DNA from 3 places in the Streptomyces sp. NPDC050085 genome. Region 3 is predicted to be linked to each of the others. Evidence: riboswitches for the same ligand, from Rfam matches in the RefSeq annotation. Region 3 holds a riboswitch; each other region holds the start of a gene.
The links. Region 3 has a riboswitch for thiamine pyrophosphate ahead of ACIBUY_RS30015 (thiamine ABC transporter substrate binding subunit). Riboswitches for the same ligand answer to the same signal wherever they lie in the genome.

Region 1 (5,138 bases), on a different contig from region 3:
GCCGTCGTGCTCGCCCCGGTGCTCGCCGGGACGGCCGCCGCGATCTTCCTGCTGGTCGGCTACATCCTGAAGATGCTCAACCCGCCGCCGGACTTCGCCGACACGCTCCTCGCGGCCGGCTGGGTCTTCGGCGCGCTCACCGCGGTGGGCATCCTCGTCGCGGCGGTGTGCCTGCTCCTGACGGCCCTGCGCAACGGGTCGACCTCGCTCCAGGCCAGCGCCCACGGCGTGGAGAGCGAAGAGGTGGCCCGCGCCAGGGAAGCCTGGAGCAAGGCCCTGCTCGAGCGCGGCATCCTGCCGTTCCTGCGGAACGCCCTGGCGGATCCCCCGGCGGGCGGCCCTGCGCCGCTCGCCGGCGGCCGGGGCGGCGGCTCGACCAGCCGCATGCCGCAGCTCGGCTACAACAGGCCGGGGTTCAGCAGCCCCGACGGCGGCGGCACCGCCACGGGACAGCGGGCCGGCTTCTCCAGCCCGGACTTCTCCAGCCCGGACTTCGGCGGCCCCGAACACCAGCCGGACTGACCCTCCGACGGGTGCACGGGGCCGTGACCACGGCTAACGGCTCGGGGCGATGTGCACGAAACCCCGAGCCCTCAGTCATGCCCGTACGTCGATCAGCGGGAGATCTAGTTGGCGATCGGCAGATAGACACGGTTGCCCGCGTCGGCGAACTCCTTCGACTTCTGCTCCATCCCCGCCTCGACCTCCGCCTTCGTCGAGCCGTGCTCGCGCCGGATGTCCTGCGAGATCTTCATGCTGCAGAACTTCGGGCCGCACATCGAGCAGAAGTGCGCGGTCTTCGCGGGCTCGGCCGGCAGCGTCTCGTCGTGGAACTCCCGGGCGGTGTCCGGGTCGAGGGCCAGGTTGAACTGGTCCTCCCAGCGGAACTCGAAGCGGGCGTCGCTCAGCGCGTCGTCCCACTCCTGCGCGCCCGGGTGCCCCTTGGCGAGGTCCGCCGCGTGCGCCGCGATCTTGTACGTGATGACGCCGGTCTTCACGTCGTCCCGGTTCGGCAGGCCCAGGTGCTCCTTGGGCGTGACGTAGCAGAGCATCGCCGTGCCCCACCAGGCGATCATCGCGGCGCCGATCCCGGACGTGATGTGGTCGTACGCCGGGGCGACATCGGTGGTCAGCGGGCCGAGCGTGTAGAACGGCGCCTCCTCGCAGATCTCCTGCTGGAGGTCGATGTTCTCCTTGATCTTGTGCATCGGGACGTGTCCCGGGCCCTCGATCATCGTCTGTACGTTGTGCCGCTTGGCGATGGAGTTGAGCTCGCCGAGCGTGCGCAACTCCGCGAACTGGGCCTCGTCGTTGGCGTCCGCGATGGAGCCGGGGCGCAGGCCGTCGCCGAGCGAGTACGTGACGTCGTACGCCGCGAGGATCTCGCAGAGCTCCTCGAAGTTCTCGTAGAGGAAGCTCTCCTTGTGGTGCGCGAGGCACCAGGCGGCCATGATCGAGCCGCCGCGCGAGACGATGCCGGTCTTGCGGTTGGCGGTCAGCGGCACGTACGGGAGGCGGACGCCGGCGTGGACCGTCATGTAGTCGACGCCCTGCTCGGCCTGCTCGATGACCGTGTCCTTGTAGATCTCCCAGGTCAGTTCCTCGGCCTTGCCGTCGACCTTTTCGAGGGCCTGGTAGAGCGGCACGGTACCGATGGGGACGGGGGAGTTGCGCAGTACCCACTCGCGCGTGGTGTGGATGTTGCGGCCGGTGGAGAGGTCCATGACGGTGTCGGCGCCCCAGCGGGTCGCCCACGTCATCTTCTCCACCTCCTCCTCGATGGACGAAGTGACCGCGGAATTGCCGATGTTGGCGTTGACCTTCACCAGGAACCGCTTGCCGATGATCATCGGCTCGATCTCCGGGTGGTTCACGTTGGCGGGCAGGACGGCCCGGCCCGCCGCGATCTCTTCGCGTACGACCTCGGGCGCGACGTTCTCCCGGATCGCCACGTACTCCATCTCCGGGGTGATCTCGCCCCTTCGTGCGTACGCGAGTTGGGTCACGGCCTGGCCGTCACGGCCCCGGCGGGGCTGTCGCGGGCGGCCCGGGAAGACCGCGTCGAGGTTGCGCAGACCGCCGCGCGGCGACGTGTGCTTGATGCCGTCGTCCTCGGGGCGGACGGGGCGTCCCGCGTACTCCTCGGTGTCACCGCGGGCGATGATCCAGTTCTCACGGAGGGGCGCGAGGCCCCTGCGGACATCGGTGTCGACGTTCGGATCGGTGTACGGGCCGGAGGTGTCGTACAGGGTCACCGACTGCCCGTTGGTGAGATGCACCTGACGGACCGGCACCTGGAGGTCGGGGCGCGAGCCCTCGACGTATCCCTTGTGCCAGCCGATGGACTTCCCGGCCTCGTCAGAGCTGTCGCCCTGGTTGGAGGCAGGCGTGCGTGCGTCCGTTGTGGTCATGAGACCTACTCCCTACGCCGGCATTACCCGGTAACAGGTTCGGCGGTCGACGCAGCCGTCCTCGTCCTGCGTGTTTCACGTGAAACACGCCTCGGTACGAAGGTCAGCGCCCTCTCAGCCCGGTGCTCCGAGCTCCCGCGTGTGCAAAGGTGCCTCCACGCTAGCGTCATGTCGGACGCGTTGAACAGAGGGCCCCTACCGTTCTTGCGATGATCGGGCGGTGACCACCACGCAGCAGCCCCCGCCCCCGCCGTCCGAACCGCCGCACGGGCCGGGCCCGTCGGGCATAGGGCACGGCGGCCACTCCCACAGCCACGGCCCTGCCGCGCCGGTCTCCAAGCACCTGCGCAAGGTCATCGCAGCGGTCCTGATTCCCTTCTCCGTGGCGGTCGTCGTGGGCCTCGCGGTGCTGTGGCCCGGCGGCGCCCCCGCGCACCAGCGCACCGGGGTCGGCTTCGACCGGCAGACGCAGCAGGCAACGGTGACCAAGGTCGAGAAGGTCTCCTGCTCGTCCGTGAACGCCTCGGGGGACACCCCGACCGGCGACACCTCCACGGCCGAGGGCTCGTCCGCCCAGCAACAGGCCGCCGGTACCTGCGAGAACGCGACGATCAGGGTGGACACCGGCAAGGACAAGGGCCGTACGTTCAAGGAGGTCGTCCAGCCGGACTCGCCCCGGCAGCTGCACGAGGGCCAGAAGGTGATCGTCGCCTACGCGCCCGACGCCCCGGCGAACCTGCAGTACTCGGTCACCGACGTGAACCGCAAGATCCCCATGGCCCTGCTGGCCGGAATCTTCGCCCTGGCCGTGGTCGTGGTGGGCCGGCTGCGGGGCGTGATGGCGCTGGTCGCCCTCGCGGTGAGCTTCATGGTGCTGACCTTCTTCATCCTGCCCGCGATCCTCCAGGGCTCAAATCCCTTGGTGGTCGCGGTCGTCGGGGCGAGCGCCATCATGCTGATCGCGCTCTACATGTGCCACGGGCTGACCGCCCGTACGTCCGTCGCCGTGCTCGGCACCCTCGTATCGCTGCTGCTCATCGGCCTGTTGGGCTCGTTGTTCATCGGCTGGGCCGCACTGACCGGCAACACGGACGACAACACGGGCCTGATCCACGGCCTGTACCCGGACATCGACATGAGCGGCCTGCTGCTCGCGGGCGTCATCATCGGCTCGCTCGGCGTGCTCGACGACGTGACGGTCACCCAGACGTCGGCGGTCTGGGAACTGCACGAGGCCAACCCCACGATGGGCTGGCGCGGCCTGTACCGGGCAGGCATCCGGATCGGCCGCGACCACATCGCGTCCGTCGTGAACACCCTGGTCCTTGCGTACGCGGGCGCGGCGCTGCCGCTGCTGCTGCTCTTCTCGATCGCGCAGTCCAGCGTGGTCGACGTCGCCAACAGCGAGCTGGTGGCGGAGGAGATCGTGCGCACGCTGGTCGGCTCGATCGGCCTGGTGGCCTCGGTGCCGGTGACCACCGCTCTTGCCGCGCTGGTGGTCTCCGCCGACCGGCCGGGGGCGCAGGAGCCCGCCCAGGCCGCTTCCGTACGTGCCGGCAGGGGCCGACGACGCAAGCGCTGAACGGCGCGGAGCTGCTCGGGTGCACCGCGCTGCCGAAGCGTTACGTCGGTCGGGCGCCGGACCCGGCCGGCCCCGGTCAGCCCGCGCTCTGCTCCTCGGCGAGGATCTTGTCGAGGGCCTCGTCGAGTTCGGCCTCGAAGTCGGCCAGGGCCTGCTCCTGGCCGAGCGGGACGAGCTTGTCCGTACGGTCGAGGAACGCGATCAGAGGCGCCACCCCGGCCCGGAACAGCGCCTGATCGCTGCCCACTTGGAGCCGGATGTGCACCTCACCCGGCAGCTCGCCGGTCCCGCCGCCCCCGGCACGCTCCACCGGAGAGATCCGCACATCGCCGTCGCCCGCTGCTCCGTTGACCCCGTCGACGAGGAGTTCCCGGCCGAACGCCCAGGTCACGGGCGCGTCTCCGGGAAGATGGAAGGTCAGGCGCACGGCGTACGGATCCCCGGCCTCGTACCGGAGCTCCACCGGAATGCGGAACGAGAGCTCCTCGGAGACGAGAAAGCTCATCATGACCTCTGCCTGAACTGCTTGTACCGACTCGCGCATCGCCTACCCCGTCAACTTGCCGTCGATTGGCCAGGAATGACCTTCCTGACACTGCTGGCATCTTGCTCAACGTATACGAAGGATCACAAGGAGTGAGTTTTCAGATGCTGATAGAGAAGGCGAGTGTCCCTACGAGCTTTCCGATCTCGTGCTGCAACTGGCGTGCGGCGGGCAGCAGCTTCTCGGCCTGCTGTGAAGGGAGCGAAATGGCCAAAGTCGCCGCGGTCGACCCGACCGTGATCGGGAACGCGGCGCAGGCGGTGCCGAGCGCGTACTCCTGACGCTCGATGACGGGCTCCATCCGCCCCACCGTCATCAGCTTGCGCAGCAGCGAGCGGTCGTCACGGACCGAGTACGGGGTGATCGACCGGGCGGGATAGCGGTCGAGGTGGTCCTTGCGGGCCTCCTCGTCGAGCTGGGACAGCAGGCACTGGCCGATCGCGTGGGCGTGCCCGGTCTCGCGGAAGTCCGCCCATTCCTCGACGGCCGGATTGGCCGGAGTGTCGGCGACGGCGATGATCTCGATCTCGCCCTCGCGGTAGATCGCGAAGTAGACGGGAACACCGATGGTGTCCCGCCAGTGCCGCAGCGCCTCAGTGAT
Region 2 (5,138 bases), on a different contig from region 3:
GCGCTCGTGTCAGTTCTTCACGAGCCTTCCGGTCTTCACGAGCCTTCCGGTCTTCGAGAACCCTCCGGCCGGGTCCGGTCGGTGGCGGACGGCCCGGGGTCCGGGACCGGGATCGTGGGCCGCCGCGTCGGCGGAGCCGCTGCTGCGGTGGTCGCCGCAGGCGTTCTCGCCGCTCTGTGTGTGAGCGGGCTCAACCACGACGTGCGCTACGTGCTCGGTGGCCTGCACGTCACGGGGGCCGGTGGGCTGAGCGCGGCGGAGACGTTCGTGCACCGCCCGTTGGCGTACCGGTGGCTGATGGCCGGCCTCGACGCACCGGCCTTCGGTTCGCTCGCCGTGCGGGAGGCGGTGCTGCGGATCCTGGTCGTCGTGTGCGTCGCCGGGGTCGCGCTGTGGCTGCGCCGCGGGCTCGCGACGCGGCTGCCGCGCCGGGAGGCGGGTGCCGTCGCGGGCGCTGTCGGCGTCGCGCTGATCGCCGCTCCGGCCTGGGACTTCCTCCAACCGGAGTGGCTGGCCGCGGTGTTGGCCACGGCGGCCGTCGGCGCCGCGCTCACCGCGCGCGGCCGGTTCCTTGGCGCGGCACCGGCCGGGCTGCTGCTCGCCCTGGCGGTGCTGATGAAGTACACCACCGCGCCGACCGCGCTGCTGGGCCTCGGCGTGGTCGCGGTCCTGGACCGGCGCCGCGCCCTGGCCGCTGCCGCCTGGGCCCTGGTCGCCACCCCTGCCGGGCCGGCCCTGGCGACGTACGTGGAGCCGCGGGAGTGGCGCTGGCTGCGGGAGTTCTCCGCGCTCAATCCGGAGAGTGTGATGCGTACGGGCTTCGGGTCCGGGCAGGTGCGTTCGCTGGTGCTCGTCCTGGCGAACGAGGCCCTGCTCGTGCCCGTCGTGGCCCTGTTGCCGGTCAGCGTCGTGGTGCTGATGCGCACCGCCGGGACGCCGCGTGCCGCCCGGGCCTGGCCGCTGCTCGTCGGCGCGGGCCTGGCCGGTGTGGTCGCGGCGCTCGTCGTCCAAGGGCAGTACTTCCTCTACCACTTGGCCGCAGTGGTTCCGCTCGCGGCCGCCCTGTGGGCCCTGGCCGTCGTCCGGCACGGTGTGCGCGCCGGGCGTCCGGTGCTGCCGCTGCTACTGGCCACGGCCGGGCTCGGGGTGGCCGCCCCGCTCACGGCGGCGCGGCCGCTCGCCTGGCGCACGTCCCACGGGATCCCGGTCGATGCCGCCCTGTGCGCGGTCGTGGCCGGGACGGCGCTGTGGCTCGTGGTCGTCCGTCCGCGCGGCGTCCGGAGCGCCCCTCCCCTGCTGTCCCGCGCGGCCGTCCCGGTCGCGGTGTTCGCGCTGGCGGCCGCCGTGCCCGCGTGGCCGACCGCGCCGTACTCGTTCGACGTCCGGCACGCCGGGTACACCGCGCTCTCTCGCCTGCACGCCCGCGAGAGCCTGGAGCCCCAACTGGCCGCGCTGCGGGCCGGGATCGGCGCCCGCACCCCGGTCGTGTACCTGGCCTTCGGCGACATCGGCTACCAGCTCGGCAACCCGACGCACTGCCGCTACCCGTCGCCCGTCTTCCTCCAGCGCACGTCCTACGACCGGGCCGTGACGCGCCTGACGAGCTTCCGCGAGAACCTGCGCTGTCTGGACGATCCGGCCGCGCGCTACGCGGTGATCGACCCGGCCTGGTTCCGCATCCGGTCCGTCGCGCCCGCCGTCACCCGCGCCCTGGACAGGGCCTTCGACTGCCGCCCTCAGGTCCGGCTCGACGCGGCGGGGCTCCGCGTCTGTCCGCGGCGCAGCCTGAACGGCGCGTAGAGGACGAGCCCGGTGACGAAGGCGACGTAGTAGCCGAGGTCGGCGCCGTGCAGCGCTTCGGCGACGGGTCCCACGTACAGGGCGGTGTTCATGAAGGGAACGGTGGCGGCGAAGGCCGCGAGGAACGCCGTCAGGGCGGGCAACACCGGCTGCGCATGGGCCTGTTCGGCCGCGAGGTCGACGGGGGCGCCGCCGCGTGCGCGGGTGCGGGCCAGCCAGTCCACGACGACGACCGCGACGAAGCCGGGGATCCAGTAGCCGACGAACAGCAGCACGTTCTGGAAGCGGGCCGCGGTGTCGGCGGCGTGCATCCACAGCACCAGCGGGAATCCGAGGAGCGCGGCGAGTGCGGCGGCGAGCGGGCGCGGCACGCGGGCGCCGACGACCTGGAGCGCGAGCGAGCCGCTGTAGTCGTTCATGGCGTTGCTGCACAGCGCGGCCAGCGCCACGGCGAGCAGTCCGAGCGAGCCGATCACGCCGCCGCCGAGCAGGGTGTCGACGCCCTGGGCGGTCTGGTCGGTGAAGACGGAGGCGCCCCACAGGCCGAGCGCCTCCACGGCGGTGAAGGAGACGACGATGCCGCACAGGGTGTACCAGAACATGCGGGCCGAGGACGTGGTGCGCGGCAGGTAGCGGCTGAAGTCGCTGGCGTACGGCGCCCAGGACACAGACAGGCTGAACGCGATGGTGGCGGTCAGGACGAACGCCCCGACGCGGTCGGCGCCGTGCGCGGACCCGTGCCCGGCAGGCGTGACGCCGGCGTGCGCGAGGCGCACCGCGAGCGCGCAGAACGCGACGGCGAGCACGGCGGTCATCCCCTTCTGCAGGCGGTGGATCGCCTCGTAGCCGAGCGCGCCGAACGCCCCTTGGGCGGCCATCATCACGAGGGCCCCCAGCCAGAACGGCCAGCCGCACAGCCGGGCGAGGGCGTCGCCGCCGAACAGGCCGATCAGCGCGTCCCAGGCGATGGACGACAGCCACTGAAGGGCGCCGGGAACGACGACGGCGCGCCCGAACGCGAGCCGGGCGAGCGGCAGTTGGCCGGCGCCGGTGCGCGGGCCCCACGTCCCCAGGTAGGCGGTGGGCACGGCGCCGATGACGGTGCCCGCGAGCACGGCGGCGAGTGCCGTCGCGAAGTCGAGGCCGAGGGCGATGCCGACGGTCCCGGTGAAGACGCCGCTCATGGTGAGGTTCGGGGCGAACCAGACGGTGAACAGCCGTCCGGCACCGCCGTACCGGTCGCTCTCGCAGACCGGTGCTATGCCGCGTGCCTCGGGGCGCCAGTCCCCCGGCGCGGCCGACCGGCCCGCCTCGAAGGCCGTGGAAACGTGCGGTATCGACATCGCTGACATCCCTCCGCCAGTGCTAACTGGTTCAGGTTCTACGGGTGTGATCTCAGCCCCGTCGCATGTGCGGGGCACCCCGTGTCGGGCAGTACGGGTGCGAACATTAGCCGATGAGAACCATCGGGTTGATCGGCGGGATGAGCTGGGAGTCGACGGCGGAGTACTACCGCCTCCTCAACGAGCTGACGCGGGACCGTCTCGGCGGGCTGCACTCGGCGCGCTGCGTCGTCTACTCCGTCGACTTCGCGGAGATCGAGCGGCTGCAGGTCGAGGGCGACTGGGAGCAGGCGGGCCGGATCCTCGCCGAGGCCGCGCGACGCCTGGAGGCGGCGGGCGCCGATCTGCTGCTCCTGTGCACGAACACGATGCACAAGGTCGCCGACCAGGTGCAGGCCGCCACCGCCGTGCCGCTGATCCATCTCGCCGACGCGACCGCCGACGCCGTACGCGCGGCGGGGGTGAAGCGGGTCGGGCTGCTGGGCACGGCGTTCACGATGGAGCAGGACTTCTACCGCGGCCGGCTCGCGCGGGGCGGCCTGGACGTCCGCGTCCCGGACGACGCGGGGCGGGCACTCGTCCACCGCGTGATCTACGAGGAGTTGTGCCTCGGTGTCGTACGGGACGCGTCGCGCGCCGCGTACCAGGAGGTCATCGCCGATCTGGTCGCGTCCGGCGCCGAGGGGATCGTCCTCGGCTGCACCGAGATCGAGCTGCTGATCGGCGCCGGGGACAGCCCGGTCCCGGTCTTCCCCACCGCGCGGCTGCATGCGGAGGCGGCGGTTCGGGCAGCGCTGGACGACTGACGGGCTCCCAGTTCGAAGACCGGCCCCCGGTCAGGCCGGGGCCTGGGACGCGCGGGCCAGGCAGGCGCCGATCGCGTGTGCGGCCACGTCGTGGAGGCCGCCGGTGACGTCGCCCGCCCCGGCAGTGGTCAGGGCGGGCCGGGCGGCGGCTCCCGCGACGACCGCGAGGACCCCGTCGGCCGGCAGCGCCCGCGAGGCGGTCTCCACGAACTGCCGGGCGGCGCCGGGCCCGCAGCGTCCTACGGCGCCGAAGTCCACGACGTAGGCCCGCTGTCCGGTTGCGCCCATGCGCTTCAGCAGGTCGCCGAGCTCGGTCGCGGCGCTGCTGCCGAACTCGCCGACGACGTCCACGACCAGGACGCCGCCGTCCTCCCAGCGCGCCGGGAAACGCGTCCGTGCTGGCTCCATGGTCAACCCCTCGGCCGTGAGCCGCCCACGCGTCGCAGCTCGTACGCGCTGCGCCTACCCCGTCACGGGCGGCCCACTCCGGTCAGTTGTCGCCCCGCAGACTCACGACGAGGTCCCGTGGCAGTCCGTGCGTGTCGTGGAGGTAGTGGAAGTCCTCCTCGTCGAGGGGGCCGCGGAACCGGGGGCGGTCGAGGATCCGCCGGCCGCGCTGCAGCAGCTCGCCGAAGCGGCGCTCCTCGTCGAGCAGGACGCGGCGCACCTCGTCCGGGTCGGCCGACTGCCGGAAGTGGTCCAGGGTGTGCCGCACCAACTCCTGGGGCAGGTCGGTGAGTTGGCGGGTCGGGTCGTCGCGCCACAGCGTGGTGAGGACGCGCCGCATCAGGCGGCGCAGCACGTAGGCGCGGCCGGTGTTGCCGGGGCGCACGCCGTCCCCGGTCACCACGACGGCCGACCGCAGGTGGTCGCTGACCAGGCGCAGCGACGGCTCGTCGAGGTGCCACAGTCCGGGCAGGCGCTCTCGCCAGGGGGTGAACACGTCGCATTCGAAGACCGAGTCGACGCCCTGGAGCAGGGCGAGGAGTCGCTCGAGGCCGAGCCCGGTGTCGATGTTGCGCTGCGGCAGGGGCACCAACGTGCCGTCGCCCAGGCGTCGGTGACGCATCATCACGTGGTTCCAGACCTCGACCCAGCGGTCGTCGCGGGTGGGTGTCGACTGCGGCGGGGTGTCGCCGGTCCACACGAAGATCTCCGAGTCGGGTCCGCAGGGGCCGGTCGGGCCGTT
Region 3 (5,138 bases):
CGCTCGGCTGAGCGGCCCCCTGTTCCGCGACGAGACGACCCCGCAGACGCCGCAGGAGCCCATGTCCAGCGCAGCACCTCAGCCGGCCCCCGCCGCTCCTGCACCGCAGAAGCAGAAGAAGAGCGCGGGCCGTGACCTCGGGGCGGCGATAGGGGTCGGCGTCGGGCTCGGCGCGGTGATCATCGCCTCGCTGTTCATCCGCAAGCCCGTGTTCGTCGGCGTGATAGCGGTCGCCGTCGTCGTCGGCCTGTGGGAGCTGACGTCGCGGCTCGAGGAGCGCAAGGGCATCAAGGCGCCGCTCGTGCCGCTCGCCGTCGGTGGTGCGGCGATGGTCGTCGCCGGATACGTCCGGGGCGCAGAGGGCGCCTGGGTGGCGATGGCGCTCACCGCGCTCGCCGTCCTGGTGTGGCGCATGACCGAGCCGCCCGAGGGCTATCTGAAGGACGTCACGGCCGGTGTCTTCGCCGCCTTCTACGTCCCCTTCCTCGCGACGTTCGTGGCGATGATGCTCACCGCGGACGACGGGGCCTGGCGCGTCCTGACGTTCCTGATCCTCACCGTGGTCAGCGACACCGGGGCGTACGCGATCGGCTGGCGCTTCGGCAAGCACAAGCTCGCGCCGCGCATCAGCCCCGGCAAGACCCGCGAGGGCCTGCTCGGAGCGGTGTCGTTCGCGATGGTGGCGGGCGTGCTGTGCATGCAGTTCCTGATCGACGACGGCACGTGGTGGCAGGGCCTGGTCATGGGCGCCTGCGTCGCCGCCAGCGCCACGCTCGGCGACCTCGGCGAATCCATGATCAAGCGGGACCTCGGCATCAAGGACATGGGCACGCTGCTGCCCGGCCACGGCGGGATCATGGACCGGCTCGACTCGCTGCTGCCGACGGCGCCTGTGGTGTGGCTGCTCCTGGTGCTCTTCGTCGGATCGAGCTGACCCCGGCCGTCGCATCGAGCTGAACCGGGTCCTCCGGATCCTGTTGCCGATCTGGTACGAGCCCTCGCCCGCCGGGTGGGGGCTCGTCGGCATAAGGTCCAGTCCATGGGGAGGGCTCGACTCGAGAAGGACGGCACCTACAGCGGCGACATGCCCTGCAAGTGGTGCGACGCGTTGATCGACCAGGAGGGGCGGCGCAAACCGCGGCTGTACTGCCGGACGGGACACCGTTGGAAGACGTACGGGTCGCGGGTCGTCGGCGTGATCGGGGCGATCCTGGACTGAGCTGCGGCTGATCCGGGGCGTGCGACACTGGTACGGCCATGCCTAAGCCCGGAGAACTCACATTCGTCGCCCCGCGCGGAGCCAAGAAGCCGCCGCGGCACCTTGCCGACTTGACGCCCGCCGAGCGGAAAGAAGCTGTTGCCGCGATCGGCGAGAAGCCGTTCCGCGCCAAGCAGCTGTCGCAGCACTACTTCGCGCGGTACGCGCACGATCCGGCGGAGTGGACCGACATCCCGGCCGGGTCGCGGGAGAAGCTGCGCGAAGCGCTGCTGCCCGAGCTGATGACCGTCGTGCGGCATCTGTCGACCGACCAGGACACCACCCGCAAGACCCTGTGGCGGCTGTTCGACGGGACGCTCGTCGAGTCCGTGCTGATGCGGTACCCGGACCGGGTCACCATGTGCATCAGCTCCCAGGCCGGATGCGGGATGAACTGTCCGTTCTGCGCCACCGGGCAGGCCGGTCTCGACCGGAATCTGTCGACCGGTGAGATCGTGCATCAGATCGTCGACGGGATGCGGGCCCTGCGGGACGGCGAGATCCCGGGTGGGCCTGCCCGGCTCAGCAACATCGTCTTCATGGGCATGGGCGAGCCGCTCGCCAACTACAAGCGGGTCGTCCAGTCGATCCGCGCGCTCACCGATCCCGAGCCGGACGGTCTCGGGCTCAGCCAGCGCGGCATCACCGTGTCGACCGTGGGCCTCGTGCCCGCCATCCACCGGTTCTCCGACGAGGGCTTCAAGTGCCGCCTCGCCATCTCGCTGCACGCCCCGGACGACGAGCTGCGCGACACCCTCGTACCCGTCAACACGCGGTGGAAGGTGCGGGAGGTGCTGGACGCCGGATGGGAGTACGCGGCCAAGTCCGGTCGCCGGCTGTCCATCGAGTACGCGCTGATCCGCGACATCAACGATCAGGCGTGGCGCGGTGACCGGCTCGGGCGGCTGCTCCGCGGCAAGCCGGTCCATGTGAACCTGATTCCGCTGAATCCGACTCCTGGGTCGAAGTGGACCGCGTCGCGGCCCGAGGACGAGAAGGCGTTCGTCGAGGCCATCGCCGCGCACGGGGTGCCGGTGACCATCCGGGACACCCGTGGCCAGGAGATCGACGGGGCGTGTGGTCAGCTCGCCGCGACCGAGCGGTAGCCTTACGGCGTAAGTACATCTGCATATTCCGACAGGGGAGCGCCACAGCGCTGAGAGTGCGGCAGCCATACAGGGGCGGGCCGCAGACCCTCTGAACCTTGCCCAGGTCATTCTGGGTAGGAAGTTCGGACACCACTCAAGCTGTTGCGCCCTGCCCGGAAGCTTTGGAGACAAGGCTTCCGGGCAGGGCCGCGTCTCTTCCTGGTCACCCCCAGGAGGAAAACCAGTGAGCAAGAAGACGAAGGCAACGACGACGTACACAGCTGTTGCCGTGGGGCTCGGGCTCGTCGTGCTGTCCGCGTGCGGGTCGCAGTCCAGCGGGTCGGGCGGGTCCGACTCCAAGACCGTGACCCTCGTCAGCCACGACTCGTGGGCCGTCTCCAAGAACGTACTGAAGGACTTCGAGAAGAAGTCCGGCTACCAGGTGAAGGTCCTGGAGGACGGCGACGCCGGGCAGGCCGTCAACAAGGCGATCCTGTCCAAGGGCAATCCGCAGGGCGACGTCTTCTTCGGCGTCGACAACACCCTGCTGTCGCGGGCCCTCGACAACGGGATCTTCGCTTCCTACAAGGCCAAGGGCCTGGAGGACGTCGAGAGCCGGTACCGGCTCGATGCCGGGAAGGATCGTGTCACTCCCGTCGACACCGGCGACATCTGCGTCAACTACGACAAGAAGTATTTCGCGGAGCACAAGCTGACTCCGCCGGCGTCCTTCGCCGATCTCGCCAAGCCCGCGTACAAGAACCTGCTCGTCACCGAGGACGCCGCCACGTCGTCGCCGGGCCTCGGCTTCCTGCTCGGCTCGGCCGCGAGCTACGGGGACGACGGCTGGCAGGCGTACTGGAACAAGCTCGTCGACAACGGCGTGAAGGTCGTCTCCGGCTGGGACCAGGCCTACAACGAGGAGTTCAGCGGCAGCGCCGGCGGCAAGAAGGCCGGGGGAGAGCGGCCGCTCGTCGTGTCGTACGCGTCCTCGCCGCCCGCCGAGGCGATCTACTCGGACCCGCAGCCGGCCACGTCGCCGGTCGGTGTCGCGACCGGCACCTGCTTCCGGCAGGTCGAGTTCGCGGGCGTGCTCGACGGGGCGAAGAACGAGAAGGGCGCCCGGGCGTTCGTCGACTTCCTGATCTCCAAGGAGTTCCAGCAGGACATGCCGCTCAACATGTTCGTGGACCCCGTGACCAAGAGTGCCGTCGCGCCCGCCGATTACAAGAAGTACGCGGTGAAGGTCGACAGCCCCGAAACCATGAGCCCCCGCAAGATCGCGGACAACCGTGACGACTGGGTCAAGTCGTGGACCTCGATCGTCAGGAAGTGACCGCCAAGACCGCCAAGACCGCCAAGACCGCCAGGACCTGGGACGTGCCCCGGGTGCGTACGGGGAACGCGGCGCGGCTCGGCCTGATGGCCGTGCCCGTCGTGTTCTTCGCCGTCTTCTTCGCGTACCCGGTCGTCGCGATCGTGCGGCGCGGTCTGTACGTGGGCGGGGACTGGCAGGTGGGGCGCATCGCGGACGTGCTCGGGCAGTCGGACATCCGGCACGTGCTGTGGTTCACCGTGTGGCAGGCGCTCGCGTCGACTGCCCTGACGCTGCTGATCGCGCTGCCGGGCGCCTACGTCTTCGCCCGGCTCGACTTTCCCGGCAAGCAGGTGCTGCGCGCCGTCGTGACCGTGCCGTTCGTGCTGCCGACCGTCGTCGTGGGCTCCGCCTTCCTGGCGCTGGTCGGCAGGGGAGGGCTGCTCGACGACCTGTGGGGGGTGCGGCTCGACACCACGGTGTGGGCGATCCTCGCCGCGCACGTCTTCTTCAACTACGCCGTCGTCGTACGGACCGTGGGCGGCCTGTGGGGGCAGCTCGATCCGCGGCAGGAGGAGGCCGCGCGGATGCTCGGCGCCTCGCGGCTCGCGGCGTGGCGGAAGGTGACGCTGCCCGCTCTCGGGCCGGCCGTGGCGGCAGCCGCGCTCATGGTCTTCCTGTTCACCTTCACCTCGTTCGGCGTCGTGCAGATCCTCGGCGGGCCCGGCTTCTCGACCCTCGAGGTGGAGATCTACCGGCAGACCGCCGAGATCTTCGACCTGTCGACCGCCGCCGTGCTGACGATCGTGCAGTTCGCGGCCGTCGGACTCATCCTCGCCGTGCATGCGTGGAGCGTGCGGCGGCGGGAGAGCACGCTGCGGCTCGTCGACGCCGCGCACACCGCGCGGCGGCCGCGCGGGGCCGCTCAACGGACCCTGCTCGCCGGGGTGTTGGCGACCGTGGCCGTGCTGATCCTGCTGCCCCTTGGGGTGCTGGTGCAGCGGTCGCTGGACACGCCGGGCGGTGTCGGGTTCGCGTACTACCGGGCGCTCGGGAACGCCGACGGCGGCACCTTCCTCGTCCCGCCCGTCGACGCCATCTGGAACTCGCTCGAGTACGCCCTCGCCGCCACCGCCATCGCGCTCGTCATCGGCGGGCTCGCCGCGGCCGCCCTCACCCGGCGGGCCGGACGCCTGGTGCGCGGGTTCGACGCGCTCCTGATGCTGCCGCTCGGGGTGTCCGCCGTGACCGTCGGCTTCGGGTTCCTCATCACGCTCGACAAGCCGCCGCTCGACCTGCGGGCCTCCTGGATCCTGGTCCCGCTCGCCCAGGCACTGGTCGGCGTGCCCTTCGTCGTACGCACCATGCTGCCCGTCCTGCGGGCGGTCGACGGACGCCTGCGCGAGGCCGCGGCCGTGCTCGGGGCCTCCCCGCTGCGGGCGTGGCGCGAGGTCGATCTGCCCATGGTGCGACGGGC

Region 1: linked by a shared signal. The riboswitch ahead of thiC (phosphomethylpyrimidine synthase ThiC) and the one ahead of ACIBUY_RS30015 (thiamine ABC transporter substrate binding subunit) in region 3 are both predicted to bind thiamine pyrophosphate.
Region 2: linked by a shared signal. The riboswitch ahead of ACIBUY_RS24610 (purine-cytosine permease family protein) and the one ahead of ACIBUY_RS30015 (thiamine ABC transporter substrate binding subunit) in region 3 are both predicted to bind thiamine pyrophosphate.

The regions. Positions count from the first base shown of each region.
Region 1 covers NZ_JBITJZ010000003.1:596,598-601,735, reverse strand. Annotated here, with positions in the region: gene ACIBUY_RS15185 (hypothetical protein) at 1-522, shown strand, start outside; gene thiC (phosphomethylpyrimidine synthase ThiC) at 627-2,411, opposite strand; TPP riboswitch at 2,404-2,560, opposite strand; gene ACIBUY_RS15175 (YibE/F family protein) at 2,632-3,993, shown strand; gene ACIBUY_RS15170 (SsgA family sporulation/cell division regulator) at 4,070-4,537, opposite strand; gene ACIBUY_RS15165 (IclR family transcriptional regulator) at 4,638-5,138, opposite strand, start outside.
Region 2 covers NZ_JBITJZ010000006.1:331,578-336,715, forward strand. Annotated here, with positions in the region: gene ACIBUY_RS24605 (hypothetical protein) at 82-1,800, shown strand; gene ACIBUY_RS24610 (purine-cytosine permease family protein) at 1,737-3,152, opposite strand; TPP riboswitch at 3,135-3,235, opposite strand; gene ACIBUY_RS24615 (aspartate/glutamate racemase family protein) at 3,257-3,949, shown strand; gene ACIBUY_RS24620 (hypothetical protein) at 3,980-4,357, opposite strand; gene ACIBUY_RS24625 (alanine--tRNA ligase-related protein) at 4,440-5,138, opposite strand, start outside.
Region 3 covers NZ_JBITJZ010000009.1:157,049-162,186, forward strand. Annotated here, with positions in the region: gene ACIBUY_RS30000 (phosphatidate cytidylyltransferase) at 1-934, shown strand, start outside; gene ACIBUY_RS30005 (hypothetical protein) at 1,040-1,219, shown strand; gene rlmN (23S rRNA (adenine(2503)-C(2))-methyltransferase RlmN) at 1,258-2,364, shown strand; TPP riboswitch at 2,388-2,505, shown strand; gene ACIBUY_RS30015 (thiamine ABC transporter substrate binding subunit) at 2,591-3,682, shown strand; gene ACIBUY_RS30020 (ABC transporter permease) at 3,658-5,138, shown strand, end outside.